DNA from 2 places in the Roseateles paludis genome. Region 2 is predicted to be linked to the other one. Evidence: riboswitches for the same ligand, from Rfam matches in the RefSeq annotation. Region 2 holds a riboswitch; the other holds the start of a gene.

Region 1 (14,763 bases), 280 kb from region 2:
CCGGCGCTGAGGCGCAGCTCGTGGTTGGACTTCTGCAGCGGCTCGCGCAGGATGATGTTGATGGTGCCGGCAATGGCCCGCGTGCCGGTCTCGGCTGTGGGGGCGCGGTAGACCTCGATGCGCTCGACCTGGTCGGGCGGCAGGTCCTCGATGGCAAAGCCGGCCGGGGCGCGCTCGCCGTCGATCAGGATCTGCGTGAAGCCGCTGCCCAGGCCGCGCATGCGGATGTCGCCACCCCGGCCGGGGCGGCCACCGATGGTGACGCCGGGCAGGCGGCGCAGCACGTCGCCCAGCACGGTGTCGCCGTAGCGGTCCAGCTCCTCGCGGTCGATGACGATCTTGCTGGCGGTGCTGAGGCGGCGCCGGCTGCTGGCGGTGGGGCCGCCGCTGACTTCGACGCGGTCCAGGCGGTTCAGGGCGGCAGAACTGGCCGCTGGGGCCGCCGCAGCCGGTGTGGCCGGCACCGCTGCGCCGTTCGGGCTGCTCGGGCTGGGCTGCGCGTGCGCCAGCAAGGCGGGCCCTGCCAGCAGGCAGGCAATGAGGAGAAGGCGGCGCATGGCCGCGATTCTCAGTGGCACCTTGGGTGCAGAAAGCGCAAAGCGCTCATGGACATGAGCGCTTTGCCGGGCGTTTGCTTAGCTTTGCAAACCAGCCCGGCGTTTGGGGCAACGGGTGCGCTTAGAAGCGCCAGCCCAGGCCCACGCTGGCCAGCACGGGGTTGACCTTGAACGTGCCCACCTCGGTGCCCTTGGAGTAGACCTTGGTGCCGAGCGACACCTTCTTCAGGTCGAGGTTCAGGTACAGGCCCTTGCTCACCTCAAAGTCCACGCCCACCTGGGCGGCCAGGCCAAAGCTGTTGTGCTTGATGCTGGGGCTCAGGGCGGTGGCCACGGCGGGCGCGAACTTCACGGCCGAGAAGTTGGTGAAGTTGAGGCCGGCGCCCACATAGGGCCGCACGGTGCTGGTGGGGCTGAAGTGGTATTGCAGGGTCAGCGTGGGCGGCAGGTGCTTGAGCGAGCCGATCTCGGCGCCGTTGGAATAGAGAGTGTGCTTTTGCGGGTAGGTCAGGATCAGCTCAGCCGCCACATTGGGGGCCAGGAAGTAGCTGATATCGACCTCCGGGAAGGTCTTGTTGTTGACCGAGAGGCCCAGACCCGTGCTGTCCTTGTTGGCCGAATCCAGGTTGAGCACGCGGGCGCGGACCATCCAGGGGCCTTCCTGAGCGGAGGCGAGGCTGGGCGCGACGAGGGCGGCAACGGCGGTGGCAAGGGCAGCGAGGGTCGAGAACTTGGACATGAATGACAACTCCTATGAAAACCGGGTTCGTCCCGGGGGTGAAGTCATTGCACGCCCGTGCTCATTCGCTCAATTTGATGCAGCGCAACATGGGCCAGCCGCTACCCATGTCGCGAGTCTGGATTTGCCCTAGGTCAAACCCTTGGCTCGCAAACGCAGCGTTTGGGCAACGGCGGGCTTGACCGGGCCTCTACCTGAGCGCTTGCCCGGTCACTTACCCGGGCGCTTACCCGGGCATTTACCGGCGCCCTTCAGCGCGCGCCCAGCCCCAGCCGCTTGCACAGCTCCACTGTCAGCGCCGACTGGTTGAGCGTGTAGAAGTGCAGGCCTGGTGCGCCGCCGGCGATCAGGCGCTCGCACAGCTGGGCGATGACGTCGAGGCCGAAGGCGCGGATGGAGGCGGCGTCGTCCATGAAGCCTTCCATCTTCATGGCGACCCAACGGGGCATGTCGATGGCGTCGCGCTGGGCGAACTGGGCGATGCGGCCGTAGTTGTGGAAGGGCATGATGCCCGGCACGATGGGCTGGGTGACGCCGGCTTTGCGCGCTTCGTCCACGAAGTGGAAGTAGGCGTCGGCATTGAAGAAGAACTGCGTGATGGCGCCGTTGGCGCCGGCCTTCATCTTGTCGACGAAGTGCTGCAGGTCCTTGGCCGCATAGCGCTGCTGGGGGTGGACCTCGGGGTAGGCGGCGACCTCGATGTGCCAGTCGGGGCCTTGGGTCTCACGGATGAAGCTCACCAGCTCGGACGCATAGCGGAACTCACCGGCCGTGGCGGTGCCGCTGGGCAGGTCGCCACGCAGGGCGACGAGGCGGCGGATGCCCTGGGCGCGGTAGGTGGCCAGGATCTCGGCAATGCTCTCGCGCGTGGAGCCGATGCACGACAGATGTGGCGCGGCCTCGTAGCCGGCGGCGGCGATGTCGGTGACGGTGCTCAGGGTCTTCTCGCGCGTGGAGCCGCCGGCGCCATAGGTGACGCTGAAGTACTGGGGCTTCAAGGCGCCCAGCTCCTGCACGACGGTCTTGAGCTTCTCGGTGCCGACGGGGGTGTTGGGAGGGAAAAATTCAAACGAGATCGGGGTGGTCATCGTGCAGCGTGCAAGAAGAATTCACGGTTCCCATCACCGCCGGTGATGGGGCTGTCGAAGTAGTCCAGCACCTTGAGCCCGAGGGCAGTGCAGGCCAGGCGGGCGCGGGTTTCGAGGCGGGGGTAGTCGGCCTCGTCCTTGACCAAGCCGCCCTTGCCGATGGCCTGTGGGCCGAGCTCGAACTGCGGCTTGATGAGAAGCAGCAGCTGGCCATGGGGCGCGAGCCAAGGCAGCAGGTGGGGCAGGCTGTCGATCATGGAGATGAAGCTGAGGTCGCCCACGATGAGTGGGAAGCCGCCCGTGGGCACGTGCTGCTGCAGCGCACCCAGCTCGCGGACGTGGACGCCTTCCAGCGCGGTCACGCGGGCGTCGGCCTGCAGACGGGCGTGCAGCTGGCCGTGGCCGACATCCACACCCACCACATGGCGTGCCTCGGCGGCGAGCAGGCAGTCGGTGAAGCCGCCGGTGCTCTGGCCCAGGTCCAGCACGGTCTCGCCGGCCACATGCAGGCCGGTGTGCCGCAAGGCACCTTCGAGCTTGAGCCCGCCGCGCGAGACATAGCGCAGCTCGGCATCGTCGGTGACGCGGAGCGCGACGCCTTCCAGCAAGTCCTCGCCCGCCTTCTTCACCACTACCCAGCCACCCGCTGCCGCCCACTCCACGGCGCCCTGCGTGATCAGCCGCTGGGCAGCCGAGCGCGAGGGCGCAAGGCCCTGGGCGACGAGGAGTTGGTCGGCTCTCATCAGTACCGGTAGGTGTCGGGCTTGTAGGGACCCGACTTGGGCACGCCGATGTAGGCGGCCTGCTCCTCGGTCAGCTCGGTGAGCTGGGCATTGAGCGTGGTCAGCTGCAGGCGCGCGACCTTCTCGTCCAGGTGCTTGGGCAGCACATAGACCTTGCCGATGTCGTAGGCGTCCTTGTGGGCGAAGAGCTCGATCTGCGCAATCGTCTGGTTCGCGAACGAGCTGCTCATCACATAGCTCGGGTGGCCGGTGCCGCAGCCCAGGTTCACGAGGCGGCCCTTGGCGAGCAGGATGATGCGCTTGCCGTCCGGGAAGATGACGTGGTCCACCTGCGGCTTGATCTCGTCCCACTGGTACTTCTCCAGCGAGGCGACGTCGATCTCGTTGTCGAAGTGGCCGATATTGCTGACGATGGCGTTGTTCTTCATCGCGGCCATGTGCTCGTGGCGGATGACGTTCTTGTTGCCGGTGGTGGTGACGAAGATGTCGGCCTTGTCGGCGGCGTATTCCATCGTCACGACGCGGTAGCCTTCCATCGCGGCCTGCAGCGCGCAGATGGGGTCGATCTCGGTCACCCAGACCTGGGCCGACAGCGCACGCAGCGCCTGGGCCGAGCCCTTGCCCACGTCGCCATAGCCGGCCACGACGGCGATCTTGCCGGCCACCATCACGTCGGTGGCGCGCTTGATGCCGTCCACCAGGGACTCGCGGCAGCCGTAGAGGTTGTCGAACTTGCTCTTGGTGACGCTGTCGTTGACGTTGATGGCGCGGAACAGCAGCGTGCCCTTGGCAGCCATTTCCTTCAGGCGGTGCACGCCCGTGGTGGTCTCTTCGGTCACGCCGATGATCTGGCTGGCCATGCGGGTGTACCAGGTCGGGTCGGCCGCGACCTTGGCCTTGATGGCGGCGAAAAGGACGCGCTCTTCCTCGCTGCCGGGGTTGGCCAGCACGCCAAGGTCCTTCTCGGCCTTCTGGCCGAGGTGCATCAAGAGCGTCGCGTCGCCGCCGTCGTCCAGGATCATGTTCGGGCCTTGACTACCGAACTCAAAGATGCGGTGCGTGTAGTCCCAGTAGTCCTCCAGGGTCTCGCCCTTGTAAGCGAACACGGGGGTGCCCTTGGCGGCCAGCGCGGCGGCGGCATGGTCCTGGGTCGAGAAGATGTTGCAGGAGGCCCAGCGCACATCGGCCCCCAGCGCCTGCAGGGTCTCGACCAGCACGGCGGTCTGGATGGTCATGTGCAGGCTGCCGGTGATGCGCGCGCCCTTGAGCGGCTGGCTGGCGGCGTATTCACGGCGGATGGCCATCAGCGCCGGCATCTCGTGCTCGGCGATGGCGATTTCCTTGCGGCCCCAGTCAGCAAGGCTGAGGTCTTTGACGATGTAGGGGGTGGCGGACATGCGAGCTCCTTCAAGCGACTGAAGCCGCTGGGCGCGCATGCAGAAGGATCAAGTCGATCACCCCGGCACGCTTGGGCCAGCGGGTGAGCGCGGTTGCAGATGAAGATTTCCGAGCCTGGCCTCTAGGACAGAGGTTGCAACGCTCCTCGGAAAGAGGGCGCATTCTAGGCCGGACGCCCGCCGCCCGGCCGGGCGAAATGCACGGCCGGGGGAGGCTTGTTCCGCGTCAGCCGGCCGACGTGGCCGCCAGCACGTCCTCGCCGCGCGGCGACACCAAGGCCGGCCGGCCGACGATCAGCGGGTCCACGGGGCCGATGCGCTCCAGGTTGCGGTTGGCAAAGGGCAGGCGGTGCAGCACGTAGCGCATGGCGTTGAGGCGCGCGCGCTTCTTGCAGTCGCTCTTGATCACGGTCCAGGGCGCGTCACTGGTGTCGCAGTGCAGGAACATGGCCTCTTTGGCGCGGGTGTAGTCGTCCCACTTGTCGAGGCTGGCCATGTCGATGGGGCTGAGCTTCCACTGCTTGAGCGGGTGCAGCTTGCGCTCCTTGAAGCGGCGGCGTTGCTCGTCGCGGCTGACCGAGAACCAGAACTTGAAGAGGTGGATGCCCGAGCGCACCAGCTGGCGCTCGAACTCGGGCGCCTGGCGCAGGAACTCCTGGTACTCGTGCTCGGAGCAAAAGCCCATCACGCGCTCGACCCCAGCGCGGTTGTACCAACTGCGGTCGAAGAGCACGATCTCGCCCGCCGTGGGCAGGTGGTTCACATAGCGCTGGAAGTACCACTGGCCGCGTTCGACCTCGCTGGGTTTCTCCAGCGCCACCACGCGCGCACCCCGGGGGTTGAGGTGCTCCATGAAGCGCTTGATGGTGCCGCCCTTGCCGGCCGCGTCACGCCCCTCGAAGAGGATGACCACGCGCGCGCCGGTCTCCTTGACCCAGGCCTGCAGCTTGAGCAGCTCGACCTGCAGCCGGTACTTCTGCTTCTCGTAGCTCTTGCGTGAGAGCAGGTTCTGGTAGGGGTAGGCGCCCGTGCGCCAGCCGGCGCTGAGGGCGGTGTCGGCCTCGCCGTTGGGGTCGGGCTTGGCCGGGTCCTCATGCTGTTGCAGCGCGCGGCGCAGGGCACGGCGCTCGTCGTCCGACGTGCCTTCGAGCAGCACCTTGAGCTCCTCGGCCAGCGCGGCGGCCGGGCGCTCGGCACGCGCATTGCGGCGCAGCAGCTCGGCCAGGGTCTCGGCCTGCACGGCCTGCTTGCGCGTGACGGCGCGGCTGACCTGGTGCTGCTCGATGCCGGCACCGTTCAGGCGCGGGGCGGTGTCGCCGCTGCTGACCGGGCGTGAGGTCTTGCGGGGGGTGCGAGCTTGAGTGCGAGGGCGGGGTGCTGTTGTCATGGAGGTGGACTGCAGGAGGGCTGAAACCATCCATGCTCCGCCTGGCCGGCTGCCGCCGGTTTGATCGTCATCAAGCCGCGTCCAGGCCGAGGAAGCCGCGCAAGGCGGCCAGTTCGGCGTCCAGTGCCTCGGCAAATTCGCGCTCGCGCGGGCGCTTATTCACAAAGCCGAGTTCGTGCTGCAACTGGCCGCCCACCACCTTGAGGTTGCCCCAGCCGATGACCTGGTCGCGCCACAGCAACGGCAGCGCGTAGTGGCCGCGCACGCGCTTCGCCGCCGGCGTGTAGGCCTCGAAGCGGTAAGCCCAGCCCCACAGCAGCTCGAAGCGGCGGCGGTCCCAGACGACGGGGTCAAACGGCGCCAGCAGGCGCACCTTGGCCGGGATGCGCCAGCCGCGCCGGGGGTCTTCGTCGGCGGGCCAGTACCAGTCGACACCCTCGACCTTGGCGTGCGCAAGGCGTGCCTTGGCCCGGGCCAGCGTGGGCTTGCGCAGGTCGGCCCACTGGTGGGCGGCGTGGAAGAGCATGGCAATCAGCTGCGTCAAGCCGGCGGCCGGCAGCGGGGCGTACTTTTGCACCAGGGCGTCGGCCATGGCGTCCATCGCGGCCTGGGGGTCGGGTGGCGGGGTCCAGGGCGCGGCCAGCCGGTAGACACGCGTGCCGCTGTCGCGCCGCACCACGTCCAAGTGGCCCCGGTAGTGCAGGCCGTCGAGCAGCTCGGTTGAGAGACGGCTGTTGCCACCAAACCAGTTCTTGACGGCGCCATGCCCCAGCGCTGCGTCCACCTCGGCGGGGTGGGCCTCGCCCAGGCGCTCGACCTCGGCCAGCACGGCCTGGGCCAGCTTCAAGCGGGCCTTGTCCCAGACGCGGTGCGCGCTGCGGGGGTGCATCAGCGCGCGCAGCTCGGGCGTGACGAAGCCGTAGTTGATGAAGAAGTCCTCCTGCAGCGGCAGGCGGGGGTAGCGGCGCTCCAGGTCGCCCGCCGTATAGCCCTTGACGCGGTGGCGCAAGGTCAGGTCCTGGGCGCGGGCCGGGGCGCGCAGCGGGTCAGCCTGGACAAAGCCGCCGAGCTGCTCGGCGGCCCGGATCAGGGTGGTGGGGGCGAACAGGCTGCGCGCCACGGCGTGGCGGCGCAGGTCGTCGAGAGTGGGCGTGCCGGACATGGCTGGGAGGGTACAGCGGGTTAACGAGGGCCACACCTACAATGCCCGGCTGCTTGAAATGGGGCGGGCTACGCCCCATCTTCGCGATCCGGCCGGCGCCTCGAAGGGGCCGGACCCCCACGACCAGAGAGCTCCCATGTTCATCTCCTCCGCCTACGCCCAGGCCAGCACGGCCGCCGCTCCCGAACAAAGCCTCCTCGGCATGCTGCCGCTGGTGCTGATGTTCGTGGTGCTCTATTTCGTGATGATCCGGCCGCAGATGAAGCGCCAGAAGGAACACAAGGCCATGATCGAGGCCGTGGCCAAGGGCGACGAGGTCGTCACGGCCGGCGGCCTGATCGGCAAGATCAGCAAGCTGGGTGACACCTTCATCCACCTGGAAGTCGCCAACGGTGTCGAGCTGCAAGTCCAGCGCAGCGCCATCTCGCAGGTGCTGCCCAAGGGCACCGTCAAGTAAACCCAGCCGGCGCCGCTGCAGGCGGCGCCAACAAGGGCTCTTCGCATGAACCGCTACCCGCTCTGGAAGTACGCGATGCTCGTCATCGCGCTGCTGATCGGCATCCTCTACACCCTGCCCAATCTGTTCGGCGAAGCGCCGGCCGTGCAGGTCTCCAGCAGCAAGGTCACCGTCAAGGTCGATCCAGCCCTGGTGACCCGCGTCGAGTCTGTGCTCAAGGAGGCCGGCGTCCAGGCGGACTTCGTGCAGCTGGATGGCAACTCCATCAAGGCCCGCTTCCCCGACACCGATGTGCAGCTCAAGGCCAAGGATGCGATCTCCAAGGCCCTCAACACCGACCCGGCCGACCCCACCTACATCGTGGCGTTGAACCTGCTGTCGCGCTCGCCGCAGTGGTTGTCCAGCCTGCATGCCTTCCCGATGTACCTGGGCCTGGACCTGCGCGGCGGCGTGCACTTCCTGATGCAGGTGGACATGAAGTCCGCGCTGACCAAGAAGGCCGAGTCGCTGACCGGCGACGCCCGCACCATGCTGCGCGAGAAGAACATCCGCCACGCCGGCATCAGCCGCGAGGGCAATGTCGTGGTCATCGCCTTCCGCGATGCCGAGACCCGCAAGGCCGCGCAAGACCTGCTTGGCCTGCAGCTGCCTGACGTGGTCTGGACCCCGCAGGGCGAGGGCAGCACCCTGTCCCTCAGCGGCAGCCTCAGCCCCAAGGCGGCGGTGGCCGTGCAGGAAGCGGCGCTCAAGCAGAACATCACCACCCTGCACAACCGCGTGAACGAACTCGGCGTGGCCGAGCCCGTGATCCAGCAGCAGGGCCTGGACCGTGTCGTCGTGCAGCTGCCTGGCGTGCAGGACACCGCCAAGGCCAAGGACATCATCGGCCGCACCGCCACGCTGGAGCTGCGCATGGTGGACGACAGCACCGAGGCCATGGACGCCCTGCGCGGCACCGGCCCCGTGCCCTTCGGCACCGAGCGCTTCATCGACCGTGGCAACGGCCCCATCATCGTCAAGCGCCAGGTGGTGCTGACGGGCGACAGCCTCAGCGACGCCCAGCCCGGCTTCGACGAGAACCACCAGCCCGCCGTGCACCTGACCGTGGATGCCAAGGGCGCCCGCATCATGAAGGAGGTCTCGCGCGAGAACATCGGCAAGCGCATGGCCATCCTGATCTTTGAAAAGGGCAAGGGCGAAGTCGTCACCGCGCCCAACATCCGCGGTGAGCTGGGCAGCCGCTTCCAGATCTCGGGCGCCATGACTACCGAGCAGGCCAGCGACACCGCGCTGCTGCTGCGCGCCGGCTCGCTGGCCGCGCCGATGGAAATCATCGAAGAGCGCACCATCGGCCCCAGCCTCGGCAAGGAAAACATCGCCAAGGGCATCGCCAGCGTGACCTGGGGCTTCGTCGCCGTGGCCGCCTTCATGAGCGTCTACTACATGCTGTTCGGCGTGTTCTCGTCACTGGCCCTAGGCTTCAACATCCTGCTGCTGGTGGCCGCGCTGTCGCTGATGCAGGCCACGCTCTCGCTGCCCGGCATCGCCGCCATGGCGCTGGCACTGGGCATGGCCATCGACTCCAACGTGCTGATCAACGAGCGCGTGCGCGAGGAGTTGCGGGCCGGTGTCTCGCCGCAGAAGGCCATCGAGCTGGGCTATGACCGCGCCTGGGCCACCATCCTGGACTCCAACGTCACGACCCTGATCGCCGGCGTCTCGCTGCTGGTCTTCGGCTCGGGCCCGATCAAGGGCTTCGCCGTGGTGCACTGCCTTGGCATCCTGACCTCGATGTTCTCGTCCGTCGTGTTCTCGCGCGCGCTGGTCAACCTCTGGTACGGCCGGCAGAAGAAGCTCAAGAGCGTGTCCATCGGCCAGGTCTGGCGCCCCGAGGGTGCTGAAGTGCCGGCCCCTGCCACCACCGACGCCTGAAAGACTGAGCCATGGAACTCTTCCGCATCAAGCGCGATTTGCCGTTGATGAAGCATGCGCTCATCCTCAACGTCATCTCCTTCCTGACCTTCGCCGCTGCCGTCTTCTTCCTGGTCACGCGCGGCCTGCATTTCTCCATCGAGTTCACCGGCGGCACCGTCATCGAGGTGGCCTACCCGCAGACGGCCGAAATCGAGCGCACGCGCCACACCATCGAGCAGATGGGCTTTGGCGAGGTGCAGGTGCAGAACTTCGGCTCCTCGCGTGACGTGATGATCCGCCTGCCGCTGCGTGGCGACGTCAAGCAGACCGAGCTGGTCGACAAGGTCTTCACCGCGCTGTGCGCCAGCGAGCAAGGCCAGGTCAGCCCACACCAGGTGGTGACGCCGCAGGGCGAGTCCGTCACCAAGCAGGTCTGCCGCACGGCGGCGGGCGCCGAGCCCATCACGCTGTCGCGCTCCGAGGTCGTTGGCCCGGCCGTGGGCGCCGAGCTCGCGGCCGACGCAGCCAAAGCCCTGGCCGTGACGGTCGTCGGCATCATGATCTACCTGGCCTTCCGCTTCGAGTGGAAGTTCGCGGTGGCCGGCATCATCGCCAACCTGCACGACGTGGTCATCATCCTGGGGTTCTTCGCCTTCTTCCAGTGGGAGTTCTCGCTGGCGGTGCTGGCGGCGGTGCTGGCGGTGCTGGGCTACTCGGTCAACGAGTCGGTCGTGATCTTCGACCGGGTGCGCGAGGCCTTCCGCAAGTTCCGCAAGATGACCACGCCCGAGGTCATCGACCATGCGATCACCTCGACCATGAGCCGCACCATCATCACCCACGGCAGCACGCAGCTGATGGTGTTGTCGATGCTGCTGTTCGGTGGCCCGACGCTGCACTACTTTGCCGTCGCGCTGACCATCGGCATCCTGTTCGGCATCTACTCCTCGGTCTTCGTGGCGGCCGCCATCGCCATGTGGCTGGGGGTCAAGCGTGAAGACTTGGTGAAGGTCGCGGCCAACCGCGAGGACCCGAACGATCCGAACTCGGGAGCGGTCGTGTAGAGTGCTCTGCAACCCCGCAGCGCCCTCGATCCGACCCCCCCGCCCATGACCGCCGCCCGCTACAAGGCTTTGGCCGCACAGGCCCGGCGCGTCTACCTCGACACCCTCGTGCGCGGCATGACGCCGCTGGCCACCTCCATCGGCCAGACGGCCAATCTGCTGCTGCAGCAGAGCGCCCCCCATAACGTGATGCAGGCCCGCCGCGATGCCGTGGCGGCCTGGAACAAGCTCGGCCTCTCGTGGCAGGCCGAGACCGTCAAGGCCCTGCGCCATGCGGCCGCCCACGGCGTCAGCGAGACGCCAGTGCCCGTGCACGGCTCGGCACCCACCGGCCTGCCCATGAGCCTGGTGGACGACGACACCATCGAGCGCGAGATCACCGGCTCGCGCCTGGTGCTGGCCATGATGGACCGTGCCAGCTGGGAGTTCACCGACCTGCGCACCCGCATGCAGATGCTGGAGGGTCAGGACGACCTCCCGCCCACCGACCTGCTGCGTGCCCAGGTCGTGGCGCGACTGGTGCTGGAGTCCTGGGCCAAGGTCGGGCTTACCGGGACCGTCTGGCAACTGCTGCACACCGAGCTGCACGAAGAATTCGCCCAGCTGCAGATCGAGGCTTATCACGACTGCAACCATTGGCTGGTGGCGCAGAAGGTGATGCCCGAGGTGGACCTGCGGCCCTTCATCCGCCGCACTGCGAGTGCGGGCGGCGGCGCGGCGGGCTTGGCCGCTGCGGTGTCCGGCGGTGCTGCTGGCGCTGCGGCCCACGGCGGCGCGGCGCCGGGTGCCGCGCACGGCGGCGGCGGCATGCCCGCAGCCGACGAGGCTGGTCCCGCGCGCAGCGTGGCGTCGGCCCAGGCCGATGAAGTCATGGCCCAGCTGCAGCGTGTGCTCGCGCGGCATGTGCCCGGCTTCCCGGTCACCACCAGCCAGGTGCCGGCACGCCCCGGTTTTGGCAAGCCCTCATTGGCCGGGGCGCCTGCCGGCAAGCCGTCCCTGGCGGCCATGGGCGCAGGCGCCGAGGCGCCGCAGGGCAAGCCCTCGCTGGCCGACGCGCCGGCGGCCGGCTTCGGCGCCGGTGGGGCCATGGCCAGCTCGCAGCGCCTGATGGGCGCGATCAAGCACGCGCAGGAGTCCTTCCAGCGGCGCGTCGAGACGGTGGTCGGCACCGAGGGCGTCAGCCCCTCGGCCGCCCAACCCGCGCTGGAGGACCTCGGCGCCCGCAACCAGGCCATCAAGCAGGTCCTCAAGCAGGCCGCCGACAGCCCGGCCCAGCGCGCCACCATCGAGATCGTGGCCATGATGTTCCAGAACATCCTGACCGAAGAGCGCATCCCGGCTTCTGTGCGGGTGTGGTTTGCGCGCCTGCAGATGCCGGTGCTGCGCGTCGCCATCGGCGAGCCCGAGTTCTTTGCCGAGGCCGAGCACCCGGCGCGGCGCCTGATCGACCGCATGGGCGCCTGTGTGATGGGCTTCAACACCGCCACGCCCAGCATGCCGAGCAGCGTGGCCGGCGGGGCCGCCATCCCAACGCCCACTGACACCCTGGAGCGCGAGATCAAGCGCATCGTCCAGGTCGTCGAGGCCTACCCGGACACCGGGCGGCGCGTCTTTGCGACCGTGCTGACCGAGTTCGAGAAATTCCTCGACCACTACTTCCAGAACGAGAACGCGGCCTCCAAGCGCGGCGTCTCGCTGGCCCAGCAGGTCGAGCAGCGCGAGACCATGGCCATCCAGTACACCATCGAGCTGCGCAAGATGCTCAGCGAGGTGCCGGTGCAGGAGGGCGTGCGCGACTTCCTCTTCCACGTCTGGGCCGATGTGCTGGCCGTCACGGCGGTGCGCACCGGCGCGCAGTCCGAGGTCACCAAGACCATGAAGCGCGCGGCGGCCGACCTGATCTGGTCCGCCAGCGCCAAGGGCACGCGCGAGGAGCGCGCCGACGTCATCCGCCGCCTGCCGCCCTTGCTCAAGACCCTGCGAGACGGCATGGGCCATGCCGGCATGCCCAGCGACAAGCAGGACGAACACATCCGCGCCCTCAACAACGCGCTGGCGGCCGCCTTCACGGCCAAGACGGCCGTGATCCCGCGCGAGCGCCTGGACGAGCTGATGGAGCAGCTCGAAGACCTCGAAGCCATGCTGCCCGACGGCGAGGGCGACGACGCCCAGGTCGACGAGATGCTGGTGCGCGACCTCTCCGGCCACGAGTCCGATGGCATGGAGGTGGTGGCCGAGGGCGGCTCCGCCCCCACGCCTGCCATGGTCGCCTGGGCGCGCGAGCTGCAGGTGGGCGGCTGGTTCATGCTCGACTACCGGGGCCGCAACGAGCAGGTGCAGCTGGCTTGGCGCGGCCTGCGCAAGCAGCTCGCCCTCTTTGTCACGCCCAAGGGCCGCGGGGTGCTGTTCTCGCTCAATCGCATGGCGGCCTTCCTGCAGGCCGGCCTGCTGCTGCCGGCGCAGGACGAAGCCCTCACCGTGCAGGCCACGCGCAAGGCGCTGGCCAAGCTGGATGCCGATCCGAGCCGGCTCCTGAATTGAAAACGGCGCCATAGGCGCCGTTTGCTTGTGCGAGAGCCGTTCAGTGAATGAGGCGATCTTCTGGGGCGACGAAAAGCTCGTCCAGGATCAGCGCGTCAGGCTCTTCGCCCACGCTCCAGAACACCATCAGCACGATGATCTTCAGGTCTTCCAGGTCCATGGGGCTGCCGGGAATGGCCATCGCGCGGTCGATCACCATCTCGCGCATCGGCGCGGGCAGCACGCCGGCGTTTTCCAGGAAGCGGATGAAGCCGACCGAGGTCTCGCCCAGGTGCTCGATCTCGTGCGGCATGTAGACACGCACGCTCAAGGGGCCTTGGGCCTCGGCCGCTTGTTCGAGCGACTCGCCCGCGCTGGCCAGGCCGTCGAGCCAGGAGAGCGCCTCCTGGATCTCGTCGGTCTCAAAGCCCACGGCGGTGAGCTTGCGGGTCAGCTGGGCGTGGTCCGGGCAGGCGTCCGGGCGCCAGTAGGTTTCGTAGAGATAGACCAGGACGTCGAACATGGTGAACCCATGATAGCCGAGCGTTTTCGGGCGTCACGCCCGAATAGCCCCGGGTCGGGGGTGTTCATTTCAGGCCGTCGTGCGGCGCTGAAACAGCTGGCCGGCCAGCCGGGCCACCAGGCCGTCCAGCTCCAGCTCCAGCAGCTGGGCGTTCAGTTCGGCGGCCGTCCAGGGGCCGCGCGCCAGCAGGGCGTCGAGGCTGACCGGGTCATGGCCCATGGCCTCCAGGACCGTCAGGACCGGGGGGTCGTTCGCGTCGTCCGCGCTGTCCAGTAGCTCGGGTTCGTCGGCCGGCGCCGGGTCGGCGGCCGGGCGAGGCGGCAGGGGCAGCAGCTCTTCCAGGATGTCCTGGGCCGACTCGACCAGCTTGGCGCCCTGGCGGATCAGCGCATGGCAGCCGCGCGCCTGCGGCGAGTGGATGGAGCCGGGGATGGCGAAGACTTCGCGCCCGGCTTCCAGCGCCTGCCGGGCGGTGACCAGCGAGCCCGACTGCACGGCGGCCTCGACGACCAGGCAGCCCTGGCTCAGGCCGGCAATGATGCGGTTGCGGCGCGGGAAGTTGGGCCCCAGCACGGGCGTGCCCAGCGCGTACTCGCTGATCACGAGGCCCTGCTGCGCGACGCGGGCGGCCAGTGCCGTGTGGCGCCGGGGGTAGACCTGGTCCATGCCCGTGCCCACCACGGCGATGGTGCGGCCTGCGGCCTGGAGCGCGCCCTCGTGGGCCGCGCCATCGATGCCCAGGGCCAGGCCAGAGACGATGCAATAGCCACCACGCGCGAGACTGGCCGCGAAGGCGTGCGCGTTGTCCTTCCCTTGGGCCGTCGGGTTGCGGCTGCCGACGATGGCGAGCGCGGGTTCGCGCAGCGCAGCCCGGTCGCCCCAGAGGTAGAGCAGCAGCGGTGGGTCGGGCGATTCGAGCAGGCGCGGTGGGTAGTCAGGGTCTGCCGGGGTCAGCAAGCTGTGACGCGGGTCGGTTTGCAGCCAGGCCCAGGTCTGCTCGGTCAGCGCGTCGAGCGAGTCGGGCGGCTTCGCGAGCGCCTCGCGCTGGCGCGCCGAGCACAGGCTGGCCAGGGCGACTGCCGGCAGCTCGAACACCGCCTCAGCGCTCCCCGCCGCCAGCAACAGCCGGCGTGCCGTCGTCAGCCCGATGCCGGGCGTCTCGAGCAGCCGCAGCCAGGCCGACAGCTCGGCGCGGTCCATGCGGCGCTGTAT
Region 2 (14,763 bases):
ATACGTGTTCGAGTCGCCCGTGGTGCGCCTGGCGTCTGAGTACGGCTACGAGGACGTCTACGAAGACGGCTACGACATCCTCGACGCCGACTGGGATGGCGAGATGAGCCGCCGGCCCATCATCATTTACCGCTACTACGACGAGGCCTCGCGCTACCTCGGCACGGGCGAGACGCCGTCGATCGAAGAGTTCGCCAAGGGCCTCTCCCGCCTGGTCAAGCGTGTGCGCGAGCTGTACTGCGTCAACCCGCGCAACGAGACCGCGCCGGCCGACTTCCGCTGCTACCTGGTGGCGCACTCGATGGGCGGCCTGGTCTGCCGCGCCTTCTTGCAAAACCCGGCGCTCGACCCCGAAGGCGTGCAGCCCTGCGTGGACAAGCTCTTCACCTACGCCACGCCGCACAACGGCATCGATGTGCTGGGCATGAATGTGCCGAGCTGGCTGGGCCTGGCGGACATCAACAACTTCGACCGCGACAAGCGCATGAAGAGCTACCTCGACCTGGAGGCCGCCTTCAAGCAGCACAAGCGCGTGGACCTGGTGCCCGAGAGCCGCTTCTCGTCGCGCCGCATCTTCACGTTGGTCGGCACCAATCGGAACGACTACGAGGCCGCCGCCGGCCTGTCGCGCGCCTTCGTCGGCCACGGCAGTGACGGCCTGGTCAAGATCGACAACGCCACGCTGCGCGGCTTGAATGCCGACGGCAGCGTGGGCGCGCCCACGGCCAAGGCTTTCGTCTACCGCAGCCACTCGGGGCCCTTCGGCATCGTCAACAGCGAGGAGGCTTTCCAGAACCTCTCGCGCTTTTTGTTTGGCGACGTGCGGGTGGACCTGTGGCTGGAGGTCGAGGAGATCCGCCTGCCGGAGGCGGTGCAGAAGGAGGTGGACGCCGGCCGCAAGATCAATGCGCTCTACCAGGTCGAGATGCTGGCCTCGCCGCGCGGCAAGCTCTGGTACCTGACGCGCCGCGTGGCCGAGGAGGACTCGGTGGCCTGCCTCTCGCACGAGGACTGGATGAACGACCAGAAGGACCCGAAGGGTGCCGGCCGCATCTACCTGTCCAGCGTCTTCCTGGCCAACCGCGCCAAGGTCAACCCCAAGCGCCGCTCGCTGGCCTATGGCATGACGCTGGGCGTGCGCGTGCCCGACTACGAGGTGGACCGCAAGCTCTGGCTCAACGAGCACTTTGAGGGCGGCTATCTGTTCCGCAACGGCCTGGTGCTGGAAATGGTGCCCCCGGCCAGTGACGACAAGCCCTGGAAGGTCAAGTTCAGCTGGCAGGACGCCGGCTTCTCGCTGGCCGACACCGAACTCACGCCCACGCAACTGGCCAATGGCGCCGTCGAGGTGCGCGTGCCCTTCGACAGCGTCAGCGCCGACGCCAACGGCAAGCTCCAGCCCACGCGCCCCGGCGTGCGCGGCACGCTGCGCTTTGTGATCGAGGCTTGGAACCCAGGCGCCGATTGATCAGAGGTTCTGAGTAAACGCGAACTCCGGCCCCTTGCTGCCCGCCGCCTCGGGCCAGCGCTGCATCACGGCCTTGTGCCGCGTATAGAAGCGCACGCCCTCGGGCCCATAGGCGTGGTGGTCGCCAAAGAGGCTGCGCTTCCAGCCGCCAAAGCTGTTGAAGGCCATGGGCACCGGCAGCGGCACGTTCACGCCCACCATGCCCACGGGGATGCGGTGCACAAACTCGCGCGCCACCTGCCCGTCGCGCGTGAACAGGGCCACGCCGTTGGCATAGGGGTTGGCCTCGATCAAGGCCACGGCGGCGGCCAGGTCGGGCACGCGCACCACCGCCAGCACGGGGCCGAAGATCTCTTCCTGGTAGCAGCTCATCGCGGCGCTCACGCCGTCCAGCAAGGTGGGCCCTACGAAGAAGCCGCCCTCAAAGCCCGGCACGCGGCAGCCGCGCCCGTCCACCACCGCGCGCGCGCCGTCGGCCACGCCCTCGGCAATCAGCCGCTCCACGCGCTGCTGCGCGGCCTGGGTGATGAGCGGGCCCATCTCGACGCCCGCGCCATGCCCCTCGCCCACGCGCAGCGCCGCCACCTTGGGCGCCAGCCGCTCAATGAGCCGGTCGCCCACCTCGCCCACCGCCACGGCCACCGAGATCGCCATGCAGCGCTCGCCGGCCGAGCCATAGGCGGCGCCCAGCAGCGCATCGACCACGCCGTCCAGCTCGGCATCGGGCATCACCACCAGGTGGTTCTTGGCGCCGCCCAGGGCCTGGACGCGTTTGCCATGCGCGGTGCCCACCTGGTAGATGTGCTGGGCCACGGGCGTTGAGCCCACAAAGCTGACCGCCGCGATGCCAGGGTGGGCCAGGATGGCGTCCACCAGGTCCTTGTCGCCCTGCAGCACGCTGAAGACGCCGTCCGGCAGCCCGGCGTCCTGCAGCCACTGCGCCAGCAGCAGGCTGGCTGAAGGGTCGCGCTCGCTGGGCTTCAAGATGAAGGCATTGCCGCAGCCAATGGCCAGCGGGAACATCCACAGCGGCACCATGGCCGGGAAGTTGAAGGGCGTGATGCCCGCCACCACCCCGAGCGGTTGGCGCAGGCTCCAGGCATCCAGCCCGCGCGCCACCTGCTCGGTGTACTCGCCCTTGAGCAGCTGCGGCATGGCGGTGGCGAACTCAATGTTCTCAATGCCCCGGGCCACCTCGCCCAGCGCATCGGGCAGGGTCTTGCCGTGCTCGCGCACGATCAGCTCGGCCAGTTGGTCCTTGCGCTCCTGCATCAGCTGCAGGAACTTGAACAGCACCCGCGCGCGGGCCAGCGGCGGCGTCTCGCCCCAGACGCGCTGGGCGCTGCTCGCGGACGCAACGGCGGCGTCCAGATCGGTCCTTGTTGCCAGCGCCACGCGCCCTTGCACGGCGCCGGTGGCGGGGTTGTAGAGCGGCTGAAAGCGCGCGTCTTGGGCCCGGGTAGCGCTGCCCTGAATCCAGTGCCCGATGTCGTAGCTCATGGGTGACTTCCTGCTGTGTGCCGCGAAGCGAGGGTAAATCAGAGCCGTGCTTGTTCCAGGGTGTGCAGCCCGTCTTTGCCGGGAAAATGAAGCCATGAGTACGCCCCCCCGCACGCCCCGTGCGACCACCCTGCGCCGGCAGGAGGCCATCATGGCCGAGGCCGAGCGCCAGTTCGCGCGCGCCGGTTTCGAGGGCGTCAGCCTGGACAGCATCGCCGCCGCGCTGGACCTGTCTCGCCAGAACCTGCTCTACCACTGGCCCAACAAAGAGGCGCTCTACCTGGCCGTGCTCGACGGCGTGATGAACGAGTGGCTGGCCCGCATGGGCGAGGTGGCCGCCGCCGACGACCCCGAGCAGGCCATCCGCGAGTACGTGCGCGCCAAGCTGCTGTTCAGCCGCGAGCGGCCCACTGGCAATGCGGTGTTCACCCGCGAGATCATGACCGGCGTGCCGCGCTATGCCGAGGTGCTCAAGACGCGCGTGCAGCCGCTGCTGCAGGCCGATGTGGAGCGCTTTGAGCGCTGGGCCTCAGAGGGCCGCATCGAGCGCCTGGACTTCACCCACCTGATCTTCGTGCTCTGGGGCAGCACCCAGGCCTATGCCGACCTGGGGCCGCAGTTCGCGCTCTTCATGGACAAGCCGGTGCTCGACGACGCGGACTTTGCGCGCGCCGAGGCGCTGATCGTCCGCATCGTCTGGGGGGCGCTGAAGGTTTGCGCGCCAAAGGAAGCTTCAGAGCTTGAGCAGCGCGTCGAGGTTGACGTGTAGCTTCAGCTCGGTGGGCGCCAGGCTGGCGCTCACGGCCTGGGCCGCCAGGCGGGTGTCGCGCAGCACCGGGTCGGTCAGCGGCGTGCCGCTCTTGCCCACCAGCACGGCCACCTGCGGCTCATTGGCCGAGAAGCCACGCTTGGCCACCACGCCCACCTCGCCGTTGGCCAGGCGCACGATGCTGCCGGGCGGATAGAGCCCCACGGCCTTGATCAGCGCGGCGCCGGCCTCGTCGGGCTGGCCGGTCTCGTCAAAGTAGACGCCGCGTGCCGCCGCGCCGCCGCTGAGCGCGCCGCGTGAGCGCCGGGGCGAAAGCCGGGCACCGAGCTGGTCCACCCGCCGCAGCACGCGGGCCAGCGCCTCGCCGGGCGTGCGGCCAGCCAGCGGGCCGGGGCCGGCATCGTGGTGGCCGCGCACGGCGTCCAGCCACAGCCGGTCTTTGATGCCCTGGCGCTCCAGCATTGCCACGGCTTCGCGCGCATGGTTGGCCAGGGCCAGGCGCTCGGCCTCGTTGGCCACCTCGGCGCGGGCGGCCAGGCGGTCGTGCGCGCTGGAGGCGCCCACATTCATGGTCAGCGCCGCGCCTTGCAGGGCCTCGCGCATGGGGGCGGGCATGGCCAGCTTCTCGGCGGCCAGGTCGGCCAGCACCAGGCTCAAGAGCGCATGGCGGGCCGAGTATTCGGTGAAGGACAGGCTGTTCTCGAACACCAGGTAGAGCAGCGTGCCATCGGGCGCGGCGTGCAGGCGGCGCAGCACCGCGTCGCGCAAGCCGCTCACGCGGGCCGCAAAGTCGGGCGGGTCGGCCTGGCGCAGCAGCTGGTGGGTCTGGGCGATCAGGTCGGTCCAGATCTCGCGGGGGGTGAGAGTGGGCTTCGGGGGCGCTGCCTTGCCGGCGTAGCGGAAGTCCTGCTCCGCCTTGGCGATCTCGCTCAAGCTGGCGCCCTGCAGCATCAGGGTGTCCATCTTGTGGGCGAGCTGGTTGCGGTAGTCCTGGGTGTCCTGCGGCATCACCCAGGCGCCGCCATTGATGAGGGCGCGCGCCTGCGGCGTGTTGGTCAGCACCTGGCCGCGCGCGAACAGCAAATGGCCTTGCGCGTCGTAAAGCGCAAAGCTCAAGGTCTGCCCCGGGCGGAGCATGCCCGCCGGCAGCTGGACGAGTTCGTCAGCCATGGTGAGGATTCTGGCCAGGGGTCAAGGCGATGAAAGGCCGGTGAACCCGGTCTGTTGTGCCCGATTTCCTGGATCGAGCCAATAAAATGCGCAGTTCTCCGAGGAGCGCTGCGACGGGACCCGCCCCGCCAGGCTCGGATGACTTCAACCGCGCTCACCGAATCTAGCCTCGGTGTCGCCATGTCTGTTCTGCCCCCGCCCCCCCTCAAGCTCTCCGGCCTGGAGCCCGTCGCCATTGGCGCCGGCACGCTCTTCGTCAACATCGGCGAACGCACCAATGTCACCGGCTCCAAGGCCTTTGCGCGCCTGATCCTGGCCGGGCAGTTTGAAGAAGCGCTGGCCGTGGCGCGCCAGCAGGTGGAGAACGGCGCGCAGGTGATCGACGTCAACATGGACGAGGCCATGCTGGACAGCCAGGCCGCCATGGTGCGCTTCCTGAACCTGATGGCCGGCGAGCCCGAGATCGCCCGCGTGCCGGTGATGATCGACTCGTCCAAGTGGAGCGTGATCGAGGCCGGCCTGCGCTGCATCCAGGGCAAGGGCATCGTCAACTCCATCTCGCTCAAGGAAGGCGAGGCCGAGTTCAAGCGCCAAGCCAAGCTCGTGCGCCGCTACGGCGCCGCCGCCGTGGTGATGGCCTTTGACGAACAAGGCCAGGCCGACACCTTTGCCCGCAAGACTGAGATCTGCGCGCGGGCCTACCGCATCCTCGTGGACGAGGTCGATTTCCCGCCCGAGGACATCATCTTCGACCCCAACATATTCGCCATCGCGACGGGCATCGAGGAGCACGACAACTACGCGGTGGACTTCATCAACGCCACGCGCTGGATCAAGCAGCACCTGCCCGGCGCCAAGGTCTCGGGCGGTGTGTCCAACGTGAGCTTCAGCTTCCGCGGCAACGAGCCGGTGCGCGAGGCCATCCACACCGTGTTCCTGTACCACGCCATCCAGGCGGGCATGGACATGGGCATCGTCAACGCCGGGATGATCGGCGTCTACGACGACCTCGACCCCGAGCTGCGTGAGCGCGTCGAAGACGTGGTGCTCAATCGTCGCAAGGACGCCGGCGAGCGCCTCGTCGAAATCGCCGACCGCGCCAAGAGCGCCGGCAAGGACGACTCGGCTCGCCTGGCCTGGCGTGCGGGCGATGTCAACGCCCGCCTCAGCCACGCGCTGGTGCACGGCATCACCGACTTCATCACCGAAGACACCGAAGAGGCCTGGCAGGCCATCAAGGCCAGCGGAGGCCGGCCGCTGCACGTCATCGAAGGCCCCTTGATGGCCGGCATGAACGTGGTGGGCGACCTCTTCGGCCAGGGCAAGATGTTCCTGCCCCAGGTGGTCAAGAGCGCTCGCGTGATGAAGAGCGCCGTGGCCCACCTCGTGCCCTACATCGAGGAAGAAAAGCGCCAGCTCGTGGCCGCCGGTGGCGACGCGAAGCCGAAGGGCAAGATCGTCATCGCCACCGTCAAGGGCGACGTGCACGACATCGGCAAGAACATCGTCACCGTCGTCCTGCAGTGCAACAACTACGAGGTCGTCAACATGGGCGTGATGGTGCCGGCCCAGGACATCCTCAAGAAGGCCAAGGAAGAGGGCGCCGACATCATCGGCCTCAGCGGCCTCATCACCCCCAGCCTCGAAGAGATGCAGCACGTGGCCGCCGAGATGCAGCGCGACCCGTACTTCGTCGGCCAGCAAACGCCGCTGCTCATCGGCGGCGCCACCACCAGCCGCGTGCACACCGCCGTCAAGATCGCGCCGCACTACAACGGCCCCGTGGTCTATGTGCCCGATGCCTCGCGCGCCGTGGGCGTGTGCACCGAGCTGCTGAGCGAGGAGCGCTCGGCCGCCTACATCGCCGAGCTGCGCGCCGACTTCGACACCGTGCGCGCGCTGCACGCCGCCAAGAAGCAGACGCCGCTGGTCTCTCTGGCCGAGGCGCGGGCCAATGGCGCGAAGCTTGATTTCAGCCGCAAGGCGCCGGCCCCGAAGTTCACCGGCCGCCGCGTGCTCAAGAACCTCGACCTCGCCGAGCTGGCCCGCTACATCGACTGGGGCCCCTTCTTCCAGACCTGGGACCTCGCCGGCCCCTACCCCGCCATCCTCGACGACGCCGTGGTGGGCGAGCAGGCGCGCAAGGTGTTTGCCGACGCGCAAGCCATGCTCAAGAAGATCATCGACGGCCGCTGGCTGCAGGCGCATGCCGTCTTCGGCCTCTACCCGGCCACGCGCGAGGGCGACGACATCCGCATCGGCGACGGCCCCGCCATGACCTGGCACGGCCTGCGCATGCAGACCGAGCGGCCGGTGGTCGACGGGGTCAAACGACCCAACCGCTGCCTCTCGGACTTCATCGACCCGGCCGGTGACCACATCGGCGCCTTCGCCGTCACGGCCGGCCTTGGTGTGGACAAGAAGGAAGCCGAGTTCCTGCTCCAGCACGACGACTACAGCGCCATCATGCTCAAGGCCCTGGCCGATCGCCTGGCCGAGGCCGCCGCCGAGTGGCTGCACGAGCGCGTGCGCCGCGAGTTCTGGGCCTATGCGCCGGCTGAGCAGCTGAGCAATGAGGACCTGGTCGCAGAGCGCTACAGCGGAATCCGCCCCGCCCCCGGCTATCCGGCCTGCCCCGACCACCTCGTCAAGCGCGACCTCTTCGGCCTGCTGCAACCCGCCGAGATCGGCATGGGCCTGACCGACTCCATGGCCATGACCCCGGCCGCCAGCGTCAGCGGCTTCTATCTGGCGCACCCCGATGCGGCGTACTTCAACGTCGGGCGCATCGGTTTGGATCAGCTGGCCGACTGGGCGCAGCGCTGTGGCTTGACTGAAGACGACGCCAAGCGGGCGTTGGCGCCATTGCTGGGTTAGAAGCCCGCGACCCTGCGATATTCAGAATAGGGGCGGCAAGAACCCTGATTGACACCCCCCCCCTCCCGCCATTTCAAATGCCATAGGTCCGGCCAGAGCATTCAGCTAGCGCGCTGGCGTCTGGTATTTACTGTCGACTAAGGTGAGGGGTTTACAAATGGAATTGGTTTCAAGTAGGTTTGGCAGAAAGTTGCTGGTTGCGGGGCTTTGTGTCTTGACAATTGGTTCAGTCAGCGCACTTGAAAAAATTGATGATGTCGTCATCGAAGGGTCTTGCGCGTCGTGCGCTGCGGCTATTGACGAATTCATTCGGGGGCGCTGGAATTACGGGGGTGGGACAACTATTGCTTCACCGCCTGGTGGTGCCCCGGTCACTGGCGACGCAAGCGAGATGCTGGCCACTGCTGACGCGGCGAAGAAAATTGCCGAGGGACTTGTCCTGCCATGTCCAAAGTCGGGCGAGCCGGACGAAATCTACATCGCGAGAGCCTTTCAATACTGTGAATCAACAGTCAAAGAGTCATTTCCCATAATGACAAGAATTTTCCCAAAAATTCCTCCTTCGGCATGTCAGTTGGCGGGAATACAGGAAAAGGCAGGTGGTGTGCTGGCGGGAATTGAAAAATGCGGGTGACCAAATATTCCATCCATGTGGTGATTGGCCTCGGAGTAGTACTGGTACTGCTATTGTCTGGCGGCAGATACTTTCAGTCGGATACCCAGGTGCAAACTCCTGAGATATCTGGCAACAAAACAATCGATCCCGTTGGAAAGCCGGCTCCGAGTGTGGCAGATCAAACCCCATCAGCCGCCAGTTCGGTGTCCGTGGCGTCCTTGGGAGCCATTGGTGCAGCACAGGTCGTGCCTCCAAAACCGAGAATTCTGCTGGGATCAATAGCTGACATTTACGAGCGCGCTTTGAAGCAGGGGGGCGTTCGTGAAAATGTGCGGGCCTATCGAGCATACTTTGGTTGCTCAGAGGTGGCACAGCTTTCAAAGGGGCTAGGTCCGACGGGATTTGATGGTGGAGGGTTGGAGGTCTATTTGCCCCGAGCAGCCGCTAGACAAGAAGCAAATAGATCTCTGGAAGCCTTATCAAATTACTGTACATCCTATCAGGGGGCTGATTTTCTGAGTCGTCAAAGAGAAGCAGGAGGCAGGGAAAAGATGCGTCCTTTTCTCAATCACATCAGCGTCAATGCTCCAGTCGCTGAGCGATTTCCAGCCATAGTCGGTGCCCTGTCTATGCCGACAGAAAACCCTCTGGAATTTACGCTGTGGGCATCCGCAGATCTACACAAACTGCTAACGTCAAGTCATGGATTGAAAGATGCACAGGCAGGTATTGTCGAGGCTCTTGTAGTAAGGCAGTTTGTCAATGATCCCGGAGTGCTTGATTTTTACAAAATGCGCCAGTGTGTCGTTCAGCATGTTTGTATCGAGGGGCTTCCTCCCGAATCGGCTGAGATAGTCGCTGCGACACCCATAGCAAATCAAATTTCAGCGCAAATATCTCGGCAGGATTGGAGTAGTTTGATTTACACGCCGCCCCCGAAGGTTAAATGAGGTAGAACTGGGCGACCTTGACACTGAACTGCAACACCTTGCCACTTCGGCTTATTCCGCCATCGCCGCGCCCCGCGAGCAGCATCGGATGCTTGAGCCAGATCTGACGACGCGCAAGTCGCGAGAACGTCAACCCAGCCCCCCACGTTTGCACATCGACACGCCTGCTGCGCACGCGGCCGGCGCGCTTACGTCTGGCGGCTTGCGCTTGCAGTTGCTCACCAATCGGGGTGGCAGGTTTACCTCGCGGCGGTCGGCGGCGTGAAGGGCTGGGGCATTCTGAGTGCGTGTCCATTCGCTCTCGGAGTTTGCTCATGTCTGTGCCCCGCTTCCTGCTTCAACGTTCCACCCAATCTGTCGCGGCGGCGGCCGTGGTCATTGCCTTGCTGGGCGGGGCCTATGCGCTGGGTCACTCGCAGACCAATGCCGAGCCCCCGCCGCACGACGCCCGTGCCAGCGGCGTGCAGGCCAGCGCCCAGCCCGCTGCAGGCTCACGCATCGAGGCCTTGCAGTGCGAGGGCTGTGCGGTGGTGCTGGACGTGCACGCCGAGCGCCAGGCCGGCCAGGCCAGTGGCCTGGGCGCCGTGGGTGGTGCGGTGGTGGGCGGCTTGCTCGGCAGCGCCGTCGGCAAGGGCGACGGCAAGAAGCTGGCCACCGTGGGCGGTGCCGTGGCCGGTGGCTATGCCGGCCACGAGATCGAGAAGCGCGAGCGCGCCACCACGGTCTGGGTCGTCCGCGTGGCCGACGCCACGGGCCGCCAGCGCCGCTTCGAGCGCACCACCAACCCGGGCCTGCGCGCGGGTGACCACGTGGTGGTGCGTGACGGTGAACTCAGGTTGATGTGAGTCAGTGCGTCATTGACTTTGCAGCAGCTCCGCCCCAAAGCCCGGCAGCTTGAGCGTGCCGGTCCAGGTCTGGCCACTCAGCAGCCCGCGCTGGGTGCCATCGATGGGCACGTCCTTGGGCTCGGCCGTGGTGTTGACGTAGTAGCGGCGGCGTTGCACGGTGCGGGCTGAGACGCCCTCGGGCGTGCGCGGCCCGGTCTCGATGTTCAGCTCGCTGATCAGGCGCTCGTAAAGCGGCGCCAGCAGCGGGGCCTGGGCCACGGTGGCGAGGTAGATCGCGCGGCCCTTGCCGAAGCGGTTGACCGTCAGCGCCGGCGGCTGGCCCTCGACGTTGACAAAGCGCGCCAGCACCTCGGCCGTGGCCGGCTCCAGCACCTCGACGCTGGCGGCGCCAGCAGCCTTGGCGACCTCGCCGTTCTCCAGGCGCATCTGCAAGTCGCCCGCGCCAAAGAACTCATTGGTGCGCAGACCAAACACATCGGTCAGCCCACCTGGCAGTGGAGTGTGGAACCACTGGTTGTGGTCGTCCACCTTGGCGGATTGGGCGGTCATCACAACAGTACCGCCGGCTTCGACAAAGGCGCGCAGCCGCTTGCGGCTGGTCTCGTCGAGCAGGTACATGCCGGGCACGATGACGAGCTTGTAGCGCGACAGGTCCTCGGCCCCGAGGTGGATCACCGCCACATCGACATTGCCCTTGAACAGCGGCTCGTAGGCCGCATGCGCCTGCTTCATGTAGCCGGGGTTCACATAGGGCCGCACGGTGTTGGACATGCCCTCCTTGGGCAGGTTGGTGGCGATGATGTTGTCAAACGCGTAGGCGATGGCCACTTGGGGCTGCTGCAGGCGCGGGAAGCCGAGCTTCTCTAGCTGCGCGAAATCGCGTGCGATGGTGGCGAACTCGGCCAGCTTCCAGGACGGGCGGTCGTCGTGGTCGATGAGGCCGAAGAGGGCTTGCTCCTCACCGCCGTGGTGGCTGTGCCAGGTCCAGGGCAGCACGGCTTGCGCACCCAGCAGCAGGCCGAAGTGCGCCCACATGCGCGAGCGGCCGCGCGTGCCGTAGTAGCCGGGGCCGCCGGCGGTGAACTCGTTGAACCAGATCGGCGCCGTCATGCCGGCCCGCATCATGGTGGCCTCAAACGCCGCCCCGAGCGGCTCGCCCGGGTAGAAGCCCATCGCGCCGTAGCTCACGTAATCGCGGTAGGTGGCGAGCATGTCAAAGCCCTTGCGCCAGGCGCTGTCCCAGAGGTTGGAGATGGCGGGCTTGTCGGGCGCGAAGCGGCGGCGCACGGCGTCCAGGTCGCGCAGCACGGCGATGGTGGCGTCGGACCAGAAGCGCCGCATGTCCAGGTAGCGCTCGTAGGGGCCGGGGCCGTCGATGTAGGGCAGGCGCACCTCGTCCCAGGCATTGATGCGGCGTGACCAGCGCTGAGTGGCCCAGGCGGTGTTGAGCGCGTCGAGGCTGCCGTACTTGCGCTTGAGCCAGGCGATGAAGCGCAGCCGGTCGGCCTCTGAGTAGGACACCATGCCATTGCCGGCCTCGTTGTTGTAGCCCACGGCAAACAGGGCCGGGTGCTTGGCATAGCGCTGCAGCATGCGCTCGGCCAGGCGGTGCACCAGGCGCCGGTAGTCGGGGTCGGCCACGTTGTCCATGTAGCGCTCGGCCGGGTCGAGCCGGGTGCCTTGCTGGGTGACGATGCTCACGCCGGGGTAGCGGTGGTGCATCCACACCGGAGCCGGCTGGCCGGGAATGTCGAGCAGCACCTTGAGGCCGGCGGCCTGCATGCGGTCCATGAGCCAGTCGGTCAGCGCGAAGTCGAAGCGGCCCTCCTGCGGCTCGAAGGCATCCCAGGCCAGGTCGCCAAAGCGCACGACCTTCATGCCTGCGTCCTTCATGCGGGCGATGTCGCGCTCAATCTGCTCGCGCGTGCGGTCGTAGGGCTGGTAGTTGGTGCCCACGAAGAGCTGGCCGGCGCCGGGCCAGTCAGGGCGGTTGTCGGCAGGCTCGGCCTGGGCGCTTTGCAGACACGTGACGGCCAGCAGCAGCTGGGCAAGCAGGGCGTGTGTTTTCATGGAGCAGCGGGGATGACGGAGAGCTCGGCCGCACTGGCCCAGCCATTGCCCCAGACCTCAGTGAGTACGGTGTAGCGGAAGTAGCGCGCTGTGATCGGGGCGAAGCGCACTTCCTGTTGGTCGGGGTTGTTGCGCACATTGGCAAAAGTGCCGCCGTCCACCTGCACAGCCCAAGCTTTGCCGTCCTCGCTAGTTTCGAAGCGGTAGCGGTCGGCGGTGCCGTTGAGCAAGCCGTCCTGGCGCGGCAGGAAGACGAAGCCGGCGATGCGGTGCAGCTGACCCATGTCGATGGTGACGTGGTGGGGCGGCTTGAGGTCGGCACTCCAGCGCGTGTGCCAGTGCGTATTGGGGTCGCCGTCGATGGCGAGGCGGGCGGCGTTGTCGCCTTGGGTGACCTCCTCGCTGTCCACCTCGACGACCTTCCAGCCGCGGGGCGAGAGGCCGATGAAGTTGCGCGTGCCGACCTCGCCGAGCCGACCATCAGCCTGCACCCGCGCGGCTTTGACGATGCCGCTGGTGGGCAGGCTCAAGGGGCTGCTGTAGCGGGTGGATTGCAGCGTGGGCGTGCTGCCGTCGAGCGTGTAGACCAGGGCCCCGCCAGCCGAGTGGGTGATCGCCACACGGCCCTCGGTGTCGCGGTCGGCAATCACCGGCGGCATCAGGTCCAGCGACTGGCGGTAGAGCGCGACCTCGGCCAGCGTGGGCGCCAAGCGCGCGGCCTCGATGCGCACGCGCAGGCGGTCGGTGGTGAGGGGGTGGCTCAGCCGGATCAGGCGGCGCTGGCCCACGGTGGTGGTCTCATCAAGCAGGAGCTTGGGCACCGGCGCCCAGCCACCCGGGCCCCAGGCTTCCAGCGCAAAGCGCTCGATGCGCTGGCCGCGCTGGGCCACGGCCTCTTGCAGGGAGATGACGTCGAAGGTCTGCGTGCCGCGCAGCTGCAGGGTCAGCGTGCCGCCAGCTTTGCCGGGCGCGGCCTCCCACCAGGTGGCCAGCTTGCCGTCCACTGCCGCTGCCGCCGCATGGCCTGCCGCTGCGTGATCGCTGCTGACGCGGGCGCCCGCCGCGAGGTTGGTCTTGAAGGTCTTGCGGATGATCTCGCCCATCTGCGCCAGGGCGGCCATCTGGTCGTCGGGCACCAGGCCGCGCTGGTCGGGCGAGAGGTTGAGGATCAGATTGCCGTTGCGACCGATGCTGGAGAAAAAGATGTCCACCAACTGCGGCACCGGGCGCGGCCGCTTGGTGCGGGCCCAGAACCACTGGCCGTTGCCGAGCATGGTCACATTGGTCTCAGCCGGGTACCACCAGAGGTAGGAGCCGGCCTTGAGCTGCGCGCGCGAGCCGAGGTCGGCGCCCTGCCAGTCGGGCCAGTTGAACTGTTCGGGCGGCGTGGGCAGCGGGATCACGCTCCACTCCGTGGTGCGGCCATAGCCGCTCTCGGTGCCCACCCAGCGCACGTCGGGGCCCTTGCCCATGATGACGGCCTGCGGTTGCAGGTGGCGGATCAGGTCGTACCAGGCGGCGTAGTCGTAGGTTTGCTCGACGCTGGGGTCGGGGTTGGCGCCGTCGAACCAGACCTCATGGATGGGGCCGTACTCGGTCAGCAGCTCGTAGAGCTGGTTGAGGAAGTAGCGGTTGTAGTCGTCCACCTCGTAGCGGTAGCTGCCAAAGCCCGGCGTGGGCGCGCGGCTGCGGCTCGGGTCGGTGCTGAAGTGCGCCGGGTCGGTGGGGATGGTGGTGGGCCGCTTGGGGCTGCCGTTGCCGTAGTAGGGCGTGGGGTTCTTGGGGTTGGTCTTGAGCTGGTACAGGTCAGCCGGTGACAGGTAGACCGCGAACTTGACGCCCGCCTCGCGCGCGGCCGTGGACACCTCGCGCACCAGGTCACCCTTGCCACCGCGCCACGGGCTGGCCGCGCTGGAGTGGCCGGTGTACCGCGTGGGCCACATCGAGAAGCCGTCGTGGTGCTTGGCCACCAGCACCAGCATCTTGCCGTCCAGCAGCTTGACGGCGCGCAGCCACTGCCGGGCATCGAGGCTGCTCGGGTTGAAGAGCGCCGGCTCCTCGCGCCCGCTGCCCCACTCCACCTCGTTGAAGGTGTTCACGCCGAAGTGCAGGAAGAAGGTGCGCTCCAGCCGCATCCAGTCCACCTGGTGCGGACGCGGCAGCACCTTGGCGGCTTTCTCGGCGATGAGCTCGGGCGTGTCGCCGGGCTCGATGCGCTGCAGCGTGGCGTAGGGGATGTCGGCGGCCTGTGCGCTGAGTGAGACGAGCGAGGCGAGCAGGGCCAGGCAGGCAATGAATCGGGTCATGGGGCTTCACTTCCAGGCAGGGGCTCGGCCAACCAGCGGCCGTGCGAGGCATGCAGGTGGCTGCTCATCGCGGCGGCGGCGGCCAGCGGGTCGCGGGCCTCCAGCGCGCGCAGCACGGCTTCGTGCTCGGCCACGGCGGCGCCCCAGCTATAGGGCGATTCGGCGCGGTCGCTCATCAGGCTGGACAGC

What was found. A riboswitch is a leader RNA that binds a small molecule or an ion and turns the genes downstream of it on or off. The one in region 2 is predicted to bind S-adenosylhomocysteine.
Region 1: it holds a riboswitch for S-adenosylhomocysteine, as region 2 does, so the genes downstream of both, ahcY (adenosylhomocysteinase) here and metH (methionine synthase) in region 2, are expected to answer to the same signal.

Annotation. Positions count from the first base shown of each region.
Region 1 is NZ_JBDPZD010000001.1:507,842-522,604, reverse strand. It holds gene ABDJ85_RS02420 (TonB-dependent receptor plug domain-containing protein) at 1-557, opposite strand, end outside; gene ABDJ85_RS02415 (OmpW/AlkL family protein) at 679-1,296, opposite strand; gene metF (methylenetetrahydrofolate reductase [NAD(P)H]) at 1,548-2,384, opposite strand; gene ABDJ85_RS02405 (TlyA family RNA methyltransferase) at 2,381-3,127, opposite strand; gene ahcY (adenosylhomocysteinase) at 3,127-4,524, opposite strand; S-adenosyl-L-homocysteine riboswitch at 4,603-4,678, opposite strand; gene ppk2 (polyphosphate kinase 2) at 4,751-5,911, opposite strand; gene ABDJ85_RS02390 (DNA glycosylase AlkZ-like family protein) at 5,982-7,073, opposite strand; gene yajC (preprotein translocase subunit YajC) at 7,210-7,530, shown strand; gene secD (protein translocase subunit SecD) at 7,576-9,462, shown strand; gene secF (protein translocase subunit SecF) at 9,474-10,508, shown strand; gene ABDJ85_RS02370 (DUF1631 family protein) at 10,554-13,049, shown strand; gene ABDJ85_RS02365 (Smg family protein) at 13,090-13,551, opposite strand; gene dprA (DNA-processing protein DprA) at 13,621-14,751, opposite strand; gene ABDJ85_RS02355 (LysM peptidoglycan-binding domain-containing protein) at 14,763-14,763, opposite strand, start outside.
Region 2 is NZ_JBDPZD010000001.1:788,491-803,253, forward strand. It holds gene ABDJ85_RS03765 (esterase/lipase family protein) at 1-1,468, shown strand, start outside; gene ABDJ85_RS03770 (CoA-acylating methylmalonate-semialdehyde dehydrogenase) at 1,469-2,968, opposite strand; gene ABDJ85_RS03775 (TetR/AcrR family transcriptional regulator) at 3,063-3,737, shown strand; gene ABDJ85_RS03780 (HD-GYP domain-containing protein) at 3,702-4,907, opposite strand; S-adenosyl-L-homocysteine riboswitch at 5,002-5,070, shown strand; gene metH (methionine synthase) at 5,088-7,784, shown strand; gene ABDJ85_RS03790 (hypothetical protein) at 7,942-8,418, shown strand; gene ABDJ85_RS03795 (hypothetical protein) at 8,409-9,350, shown strand; gene ABDJ85_RS03800 (glycine zipper 2TM domain-containing protein) at 9,665-10,195, shown strand; gene ABDJ85_RS03805 (beta-galactosidase) at 10,205-12,268, opposite strand; gene ABDJ85_RS03810 (discoidin domain-containing protein) at 12,265-14,574, opposite strand; gene ABDJ85_RS03815 (FadR/GntR family transcriptional regulator) at 14,571-14,763, opposite strand, start outside.